Regions from separate parts of the Rhodococcus triatomae genome, predicted to be linked through region 2. Evidence: riboswitches for the same ligand, from Rfam matches in the RefSeq annotation. Region 2 holds a riboswitch; each other region holds the start of a gene.
What was found. A riboswitch is a leader RNA that binds a small molecule or an ion and turns the genes downstream of it on or off. The one in region 2 is predicted to bind thiamine pyrophosphate.
Positions count from the first base shown of each region.

Region 1: linked by a shared signal. The riboswitch ahead of G4H71_RS02780 (TenA family protein) and the one ahead of thiD (bifunctional hydroxymethylpyrimidine kinase/phosphomethylpyrimidine kinase) in region 2 are both predicted to bind thiamine pyrophosphate.
Region 3: linked by a shared signal. The riboswitch ahead of G4H71_RS06310 (3-oxoacyl-ACP reductase) and the one ahead of thiD (bifunctional hydroxymethylpyrimidine kinase/phosphomethylpyrimidine kinase) in region 2 are both predicted to bind thiamine pyrophosphate.

Region 1 is NZ_CP048814.1:594,452-597,718, reverse strand. Features, by position in the region: gene G4H71_RS02790 (ABC transporter permease) at 1-107, opposite strand, end outside; gene G4H71_RS02785 (ABC transporter substrate-binding protein) at 91-1,122, opposite strand; gene G4H71_RS02780 (TenA family protein) at 1,119-1,865, opposite strand; TPP riboswitch at 1,859-1,954, opposite strand; gene G4H71_RS02775 (carboxylesterase/lipase family protein) at 2,019-3,267, shown strand, end outside.
Region 2 is NZ_CP048814.1:3,109,379-3,112,645, forward strand. Features, by position in the region: gene G4H71_RS14700 (adenylate/guanylate cyclase domain-containing protein) at 1-262, shown strand, start outside; gene thiD (bifunctional hydroxymethylpyrimidine kinase/phosphomethylpyrimidine kinase) at 275-1,120, opposite strand; TPP riboswitch at 1,166-1,273, opposite strand; gene G4H71_RS14710 (GNAT family N-acetyltransferase) at 1,424-1,762, shown strand; gene G4H71_RS14715 (GNAT family N-acetyltransferase) at 1,818-2,186, shown strand; gene G4H71_RS14720 (NfeD family protein) at 2,299-2,811, shown strand; gene G4H71_RS14725 (flotillin family protein) at 2,827-3,267, shown strand, end outside.
Region 3 is NZ_CP048814.1:1,341,632-1,344,898, forward strand. Features, by position in the region: gene G4H71_RS06305 (LLM class flavin-dependent oxidoreductase) at 1-1,277, opposite strand, end outside; gene G4H71_RS06310 (3-oxoacyl-ACP reductase) at 1,279-2,043, opposite strand; TPP riboswitch at 2,106-2,201, opposite strand; gene G4H71_RS06315 (oxidoreductase) at 2,232-3,110, opposite strand; gene G4H71_RS06320 (alpha/beta hydrolase) at 3,151-3,267, opposite strand, start outside.

The DNA.
Region 1 (3,267 bases), 2.3 Mb from region 2:
ACCACCGTCGCGGGCAGGACCCGCCGGATCAGCCCGACCGCCGCCGAGCCGGTCTCCCGCTCGGCGGCGCGGCCGGAATCCGGCGTCGTGTCAGTGGAGGTACTCATCGGTGAAGTACGTCGACCAATCCGGTTCCTCGGTCAGCGCGTTGCCGTCCGGGCCGGTCAGCAGGCCGGAGTCGTAGAGGAACTTCGAGAAGCCGCGCCACTGCTCCAGCGTCTGACCGCCCACCGCGCCGTTCGCGTCTCGCATGTACCTCTCGGCGAGCATCCGCTGACTCTCCCGGACGAGTTCCTCGTCGGGGAACGCGCCGGGCGCGGAATCGACGAGGATCTGCGCCGCCTCGTCCGGGTGGTCCGCCGCGTACTCGTAGCCACGTTGTAGTGCCTGGACGAAAGACCTTGCCCGGTCGGGGTTCTCGTCCAGCCAGTCGCGGTTCGCGTCGATCAGAATCGCATAGGATTCGGGGAACCCGTAGTCGGTGTACTCGAAGTAGCGCATCGGGGTGCCTCGATGCTCGGCTTCGATTCCCTCCCAGGCGAAGAACGACACGGTGAAGTCGGCCGTTCCGGAGTACACCGCCTCGTACGCGGAGGTACCCAGGGTCACCGTCTCGAACTCGCCGGCACCACCGTCGTTGCGGATCACCTGGCGGAGCACCGCTTCGCCGTCCGGATTCCCGAATCCGGCGTACGTCGTGCCGTCGAGTTCGCTCGGCCGCGTGACGTCCGAGTCGGCGCGTACCCCGATCGCCGTCGCCCACCGCTGCAGCGGCGCGAGCACGGAGACGGTGTTCGCCCCTGCCGCCTTGGCGAAGGTCGACGATCCGTGGAAGCTGACGCCGAATTCGGCGTTGCCGGAATCGACGAGCGTGTCCGGGGCGGTGTCGTTGTACGGCAGGATCTCCACGTCGATCCCGGCATCCGCGAAGTAGCCCTCGGCGATGGCCACGTAGAGGCCGGTGTGGTTCGTGTTCGGGGTCCAGTCCAGGGCGAAGCGGACGGTGTTTTCCGAGCCGGACGCGGCGCAACCGGTGACGGCGGTCAGTGCCGCCGAGACGAGTGCGATCAACGCCACGAGACGCCGCCGGTGTCGCGCCGTGACGGCGCCTGCCCCGCTCATGCCGGCCACGGCTGCGGGTGCAGGGCGGTGTCCCAGAAGAGGAACTCGTACCGACTCGCCGTCGTGAACGCCGCGGTCATCGCGGCTCTCTCGGCGTCGGTGGCAACTGCGGCGGCGTCGTCCACCAGCGACCTGGCGGTCGAGACCGCGTCGTGGAACGCGGGGTCGTCGTAGGTCGTCACCCAGCGCGCGTAGGGGTGTCGCGGGTCGCGGGCGAGTACCTGCTCCGCCTCGGCCGCGAGCCGACGGCCGACGTCGGCGTAGATCCAGAAGCACGGCAGCACCGCGGCGGCCGCGACGGCGTACGACTCGGTGGCGGCCGTGGCGATCAGGTACGAGACGTACCCGAGGCAGGCCCGAGAATGCTCCGGCTCCGTTGCGGCGGGCGGGAGCGCGTCGCTCCCGAGCAGATCCTGGTGCAGCGAGGCCTCCACCGAGGTCGCGCTCGCTGCGGCCCCGGCCCAGAACCCGGACGCGACAGGATCGGGAGATGTGGCGGCGACCAGTGCCAGGGCCTTCGCATAGCCGGTCAGGTAGAGCAGATCCTGCTCCATGTAGGTGCGGAAGACGTCGAGCGGCAGCGTGCCGTCGCCCAGTCGGCGCAGGAACTCCATGTCGTCGATCGACGCACGGAGAGCGGCGGTCTCCCGCCACAGGTGGTCGGTGAATCGTTCGGTGTTGTCGATGTGCCCCGCACCGGAGGAGGATCCTCCGGCCACGGCGGCACCAGTCGGCGCAGTCATCGCCTTGACATCCCTTCGTCAGCATTACCTGAGCAGGTTCCCGGGTGTGATCTCAGCCCCGCCCGTGCGGAGCACCCCGTGTCAGAACACGCCGACGATAACACCGCCGGGTTGGTACGTTGGCGACAGGCTCGCTGCGTGAGGAGGCCGGACGTGGGAGAGACGACGGAAACGGTGTCCCTCGTGGTGCACACGACACGGGGTGCGGTGCGTGGCCGAGTCGACGGCGACACCTATGCTTGGAAGGGCATTCCGTACGCCGCGCCGCCGGTGGGCCCCCGGCGGTTCCGGGCACCGCAGCCACGGGAGCCGTGGGACGGGGTGCGTGAGTGCGGCGCCTTCGGGCCCATCGCTCCGCAGGGGCACAACTCCGGGGTCCCCATCGATCCCGAACTGCAGACGGACGAGGACTGCCTGTCCCTGAACGTGTGGGCGCCCCCTTCCGCGGCGGGTGGACTCGAGCCGGTGATGGTGTGGATTCACGGCGGTGCGTACTGCCTCGGCTCGTCGGCGCAGGCGATCTACGACGGGCGCCATCTCGTCGAGACCGGTGACGTCGTGCTCGTGACGATGAACTATCGCGTCGGTGCGCTCGGCTTCCTCGACCTCTCGTCCTTCTCGACCGAGGAGCGCACGTTCGACGCCAACTGTGGCTTGCGCGATCAGGTGGCGGCGCTCGAGTGGGTGCGCGAGAACATCGCTGCCTTCGGTGGAGATCCGGACGCGGTGACCCTGTTCGGAGAATCGTCCGGTGCGGGATCGATCACCACGTTGATGACCTGCCCGTCGGCGGCCGGGCTCTTCCACCGGGCGATCGCCCAGAGCCCGCCCGCCACCTCGGTGTACGGCGCGGAGCGGGCAGCGACCGTGGCCGGCCGGTTCCTGGACATCCTGCACTTGACTCCCGACGAGATCGCGACGGTCCGTGAGCTGCCGGTGGAGGAGATCGTCGCCGCCAGCGACACGCTGGTCGACGAGGTGCCCACCCGCATCCCCGGCACGCTGGCCATGGCTCCCGTCGTCGATCGTGAGTTCCTCCCGCGGTATCCGGTCGCGGCTTTCCAGAAGGGGTATTCGCACCGGATTCCGCTGATCATCGGGACGAACAAGGACGAGGCGTCGATCTTCAAGTTCATGAAGTCACCGCTGCTTCCGGTGACGAGCGATTCGGTGCAGGCGATGCTCGAGGCGCTCGCCGCCGATCATCCGGAACTCCCGCACGAGCGCCTGGCCGAGATCATCGCCGCATACCCGGACCGGGAGAAGTCGAGCGGTGCGCTCGCGGTGTCGCGGGATGCGGCGTTCCGGATGCCGGCGCTGTGGGTGGCCGACGCGCACAGCCGCCACTCACCGACCTGGATGTATCGCTTCGACCACGCGACGCCGGTGCTGCGTGCGGCCC
Region 2 (3,267 bases):
GATGCGGGTCGGCATACACACCGGGGTGCCGCGCAAGGTCGGTGCCGACTGGATCGGCGTCGACGTCACCATCGCGGCACGGATGATGGAACTCGGCGCCGACGGTAACGTCGTCGCGTCGGCGTCCGCGCTCGACGGCCTGTACGAGGGAACCCTCGAGCGACTCGGTCTGGTCGCCCGCCCGTGGCGCAGACCCCTGTTCGGGTCACCTCCCAACGGGGTCCCCCCGGAGCTGGGGATCTGGCGCGTGCGTCGCGCCTGATCGATTCGTCGGTCAGCTCACCCGGAGCCGCCACAGCGGCGACACCGGGCCGTGACCGGCCCCGAGGTCGTACGCCGCTTCGAGGCAGCGGGTCACCCACTCCTTGGCGAACTCGAACGCGTCCGGCACCGAGTACCCGTGTGCCAGAGCACACGCGACGGCTGCGGCCAGGGTGTCGCCGCCACCGTGGTCGTTGCCCGTGTCGATCCGTGGGGCGGTGAACTCGAGGAACCGGTCCCCGTCGAAGAGCAGGTCGGTACTCACCGAGGACGAACGCAGGTGGCCGCCCTTGACCACGGACCACCGTGCACCCAGCGCGTGGAGGGATTCGGCCGCCCGGCGGGCGGTGGCGTCGTCGACGACGTCGATGCCGGTGATCAGCCGAACCTCGTCCAGGTTCGGGGTGACGACGGTGGCGACGGGAATGAGCGTGTTCCGCACCGCGTCGAGCGCTTCCTCGTGCAGGAGCGGATCGCCGTGCATGGACGCACACACCGGGTCGACGACGAGCGGCACGGGCTGATCGCGCCCGATCCCCACCTCGGTGCACACCGCCGCGACGGCCTCGATGATCGCGGTGGAGGCGAGCATGCCGGTCTTGGCGGCCGTGACGCCGATGTCGCCGACGACGGATCGCACCTGGTCGGCGACGATCTGCGGCGGGATCTCGTGGAATCCGCTGACACCGACCGAGTTCTGCACGGTGACGGCCGCGACCGCCACACAGGCGTGGACGCCGCACATCGCCATCGTCCGGCTGTCGGCCTGGATCCCGGCGCCGCCGCCGGAGTCGGTGCCGGCAATGGTGAGTGCGCGTACGGGAGTCTGCCCGGAGGGGGCCAGGGGAAGCAGGGTCACGGATTCGGACCCTACCGGCGACGGCCGGTCGGATCGGGGTGCGGCGGTGTCCATCAACTCTCTCCCTACGCCGGCATTACCCGGACAGGTTCTACGGTCGACGGCCCCAGCCGTCCTCTCAGCCCGCTGGTGCGAGCACCCGTGTGTGGTTCTGCATCGTTCGGTTCTGTGAACAGTAGCGGAAGTTTTCTTCACGGTGATCTGAGCGAACGACGCGTGACACGTGCGCCGGGTAGACAGGGGAGGTGCCGTGAATCGGGTTCGACGACGTGGCCGGGCCCGCACCCCGTTCGGGAGGCTCCAGTGACAGGTACCGCATTCGCAGAGGTGACCGACAACGCCGACCACGATCGATTCGAATGGTGGCGAGGTGGCGAGCTCGTGGGGATCCTCGGCTACTTCGAGAACGAGGACATCGAATCCGAGGAGGGGGTGGTCCCGGACTGGGACCGGGTCACCGTCTCGTTCCTGCACACGATCGTCGCGGACGAGTACTGCGGCCTGGGATTCGAGCCGGTCCTCGTGGCGGCGGCGCTCGAGCGGGCACGCAGCTACCGCTGGCTGGTGCGACCGGTGTGCACCCATGTCCGGCGCTACCTCGCCGAGCACGCCGAGTTCGGTGACGTGTCCACGGCGGCGTAGCGCAGGGCATCTTCCATTCCCTTTCGCATCCCGAGGATTCGTGGATACTGGTGACATGAGTGATTCGGATCACACACGAGTCGATGAACGGCCGGTCGGTGCCGCCCCGACCGCGGAGCTGTCCGTGCGCAACGATCCCGACCATGATCGGTTCGACCTGTGGCTCGGCGGCGAACTCGTGGGCATCCTCGGCTACCGCGACGAGGCCGCCATGCCCGGAGCTGTCGCGGCACCGGGCACCGTCCTCGCGCTGATGCACACCGTCGTCAAGGAGGAGTTCGGCGGCCGTGGATTCGCCGCCGTGCTCGTCGCGCAGGCCCTCGACGACATCCGTGACCGTGGCCTCCTGATCCGGCCCGTGTGTACGTACGTGCAGCGCTTCCTGTCGCTCCGTCCGGAGTACGGCGACCTCGTCGACGGATGACGCGCGCCTAGTTCGCATAGTTAATGTGCAGCAAACGTCCGGTCCGACGCGGACGGTGCTAAGGTTCCCCAGGAACCCCGGCGTGGGGCCGGGGTGATCGTGTGGGGGCTGCATGGATATCGCGTTCGTCATCTGTCTGGTAGTCGGCATGGTCGCCCTGCTCGGGGCGTTCCTCGTCGGTGAGCTGGCGGATCTCGGTGCCGACGTCGACGGCCTCCCCTTCCTGAGTCTCACGGTCGTCGCGACCGGGCTCTTCGGCTTCGGTGCCGGCGGCGTCGCCGGAACCTGGGCCGGACTGGGAACGGTTGCCGCCACGCTGCTGGCCGTCGGGCTGGCGATCGTTCTCGTCGTCGGCACCCGCGGGCTCTTGTTGCCGTATCTACTTCGGCAGCAGGCGAACTCGCACATCGGTCGTACCTCCTACATCGGGTCGATCGGTACCGTGACCCTCGCCGTCGAGCCGGGTGGCTGGGGCGAGGTGTCGTTCGTCGATCCCGAAGGAAACCGGGTGCTGGGCCGGGCCGTCAGTGACGAACCGGTTGCACTCACACCCGCCACCACCGTCTACATCGCCGATGTGGACGATCAGTATCTCCACGTCGTCGCAATCGACGACGCCAACTGAGGGAGAACTCTCCAGATGATGGCCGTACTCATCGCGGTCGTGATCGCCATTGTCGTCTTCGTGGCGCTGCCGGCGATCTACGTGAAGAACTACATCAAGGTCCCACCCAACGAGGTGGCCGTGTTCACCGGTCGCGGCAAACCCAAGGTGGTGCGCGGTGGTGCCCGGTTCAAGATCCCCGGTATCGAACGCGTCGACATCATGTCGCTCGAGCCGTTCAACGTGAGCATCAACCTCAAGAACGCCCTCTCCAACGACGGCGTCCCGGTCAATGTCGAGGCCGTCGGACTGGTACGGATCGGCTCCGCCGACGAGGCCGTCCAGACCGCGGTCCAGCGATTCCTCACCTCGGATCTCGACGAACTGCAGCGGCAGATCAACGAGATCCTCGCGGGTTCGCTCCGCGGAATCACGGCGACGATGACCGTCGAGGACCTCAACTCCAACCGTGATTCG
Region 3 (3,267 bases), 1.8 Mb from region 2:
CCGGCGAGGTGGCCGCGCAGCGTGGCCGCGGTGTACTCGGTGCGGAACAGGCCGCGACGGGCGAGCACCGGGATCACCTCGTCGACGAAGTCCTCCAGATGGTCCGGGTACCGCGGAGGCATGAGGTTGAACCCGTCCGCCGCACCGCTGCGGAACCAGTCCTCGATCTCGTCGGCGATCGACTCGGGCGTCCCGATCATGGTGGCGTGGCCGCCACCGGCCGCGAGCGTTCCCAACAGCTCCCGCACCGTCGGGCGGTCCTTCTCGACGATCGTGAGGATCGTCTGGTACCTGCCCTGGGGACCGGTGAACTCCGACAGCGGCGGGAGTGGAGGAACCGGGGCATCGAGATCCCACGCATGTGCATCCTGCTGCACGAACAGCGACAGCTGATCCAGCGACTGGGCCGTCGGCAGCAACGCGTCGAGTTCGGCCTTCTTCGCCCGCGCCTCCTCGACCGTCGAACCCACGTACGTCACCAGGCCAGGCATCACCGTCACCGCATCCGGATCACGCCCGGCGTCGCGCACCCGTCGCCTCACGTCGCGGCGGTACCCGATTGCCGAATCCTTGTCGTAGGCCACCGAATAGATGCCCTCGGCGCAGCGTGCGGCGAGATCCCGTCCCGGACCCGACGCCCCTGCCTGGAACAGCACCGGCCGCCCCTGCGGTGAGCGCGGGACGGTGAGGGGCCCGTCGACCCGGAAGTGCGCGCCCCGGTGATCGATCGACCGCACCTGGTCCGGATCCGCGAACCGTCCGTTCCGATCGAACTCGAGTGCCTGTTCTCCCCACGAATCCCACAGGGCCAGAGCGACATCGACGAACTCTCCGGCCCGTGCGTAGCGATCCTCGTGGGCAGGCATGGACTCGAGGCCGTAGTTGCGGGCCTCCGCATCGAACATCGACGTCACGACGTTCCACCCGATCCTGCCGCCGCTGATGTGATCGAGCGAGGCCAGCATCCGCGCGGCCGGGAAGGGTTGGGAGAACGTCGTCGAGACGGTGGTGACCAGCCCGACCCGCTCGGTCGCGCGGGCCATCGCCGACAGCGCGGTCAACGGTTCGAGAAACCACCAGGCACCGGCGGCAGGATCGCGCACCGCGTGGCCGTCCGCGAAGAACACCGCGTCGAGCAGGCCCCGCTCCGCGGTCCGGGCCAGTTCCTCGTAGTAGCCGATGTCGCCGAGTCGTTCGGCCGGCGAGTCCGGGTGCCGCCACGCTGCCCCGTGGTGCCCGCATCCCCACAGGAACGCGTTGAAGTGCAACTGCCGCATCTCAGTCCTTCACCAGGCCGCCGTCGACGACCAGGTTCTGGCCGGTCACCGCGCGCGACCACGGCGCGGCGAAGAACAGCACCGCGTCCGCGAACTCGTCGGGTGTGGTGACACTGCGCAGCGGGGTGCTCGTCGCGATGAGGTCGAACACCTCCTCCGGCGTGGCGGCGCTGGCATCGGTCGTGCGCAGCAGCCCCCCGGAGACCATGTTGACGGTGATCCCGTCCGGCCCGAGTTCGCTCGAGAGCGTGCGGGTCAACGACAGCGCCGCCGCCTTCGCGGCCGTGTAGTCGTGGTACGGCACGACGGGATTCTGGAACAGATTGGTACCGACGTTGACGATCCGCCCGAAGCCGGCGGACCGCATGCCCGGCAGCGCCGCCTGCGTCGTGTGGAGCATGCCCTGGACGCTGCCGCGCAGTTGCGCCTCGAACGCGTTCCACCCGATGCTGTCGGCCTTCTCCCTGGCATCACCGTTGAACGAGAACTCCGGCAGCGCGTTGTTGACCACGGTGGTGACGGCGCCACCGAACCGCTCCTGCCCCGCGGCCACCAGTGCGGACACCGACTCGGCGTCCGTCACGTCCCCCTGCACCGCGACGACGCGGTCGGTACCGATCTCCGCGACCAACCGTGCCGCCGCGTCCTCACTGCGATACCAGTTCACCACCACCCGGGCACCCTCGCGGGCGAAGGCCCGGGTGATCGCGGCGCCGAGGCCTCGGGCCCCACCGGTGACCAGCACGATTTGTTCGTCGATACGCATCTCTCGCCTCTTTCACAAGGGCGAAGGAACATCGGCACCCACGAACTCCGCTACCGGAAATCGCCCGCACCACGCGACATCCCTTCGCCGGAATTACCCGGTTCAGGTTCGACGGGTGTGTTCTCAGCCGCCTGGTGGCAGCACCCCGTGTCACTTTCGGCGCCCAGTGTAGGCGCACCGGTTCGCGTTCAGTCGAAGGGGAACGCCACCCCGGTGAACTGCTGCGACAACGTCCACAACCCCGCGGCCTTCGCGACGTCGTGCGACTTCTTGTTGGAGGAGACGACGTGCGGGTAGCCGCGTTGCTCCATGAATCCATCCGGTCCGAGATAGGTACCGCCCGCGACGCTCGGCACCGTCGCCGCATACAGCAACGGCAGCGCACCCATCTCGGCGGACTGGGCCAGGAAACGGTTGCCGAGTGCCATCACCCGGTCCTGGATCGACTCGGTGTGCGCCTGGAGGTTGGTCGAGGCGTACCCGGGGTGCGAGGCCACCGACTTCACCGAGGAACCCGAGGCGGTCAGACGACGCTGCAACTCGTAGGCGAAGAGCAGATTGGCGAGCTTGGACTGCCCGTAGGCGGCCCACCGCGAGTACCGCCGGCGAGTCCAGTTGAGGTCGTCGAGATCGACGCTGCCGATCTGATGCAGTCCACTCGACATCGTCACGACCCGATCGGTCACCTTGTCGATCAGGTGGCCGGTGAGCGCGAAATGGCCGAGATGGTTGGTGCCGATCTGCATCTCGAAACCGTCGACCGTGCGCCGCAGCGGCAGCGCCATCACGCCGGCGTTGTTCACCAGCACGTCGACCTCGTCGATTCCGTCGGCGAACTCCCGGATCGACGCCAGGTCCGCGAGGTCGAGCTTGCGGACCTCCGCGTTGTCACCGATCGAGCGCGCGACCCTCTCCCCCTTCTCGGTGTCCCGGCAGGCGAGCACGACGTGCGCGCCCGCCTTCCCGAGAGCGCGGGCGGCGACCTCGCCGAGCCCACTGTTGGCGCCGGTGACCACGAAGGTCCGGCCCTGCTGATCGTCGATGTCCGCGGCTGTCCACTGGGTCATGCGCCCCAGCGTACGGACGTCTTCCCGGATGCGGCAGGGCTCAGGCGCCGATCGAGGCCTTCAGCATCGGCAACATCCTCCACAGCTGGTCCTGCCAGTACGGCCAGCTGTGCGTGCCCACCGGCGGGTAGTCGTAGTGGGCGCCGATACCCATGAT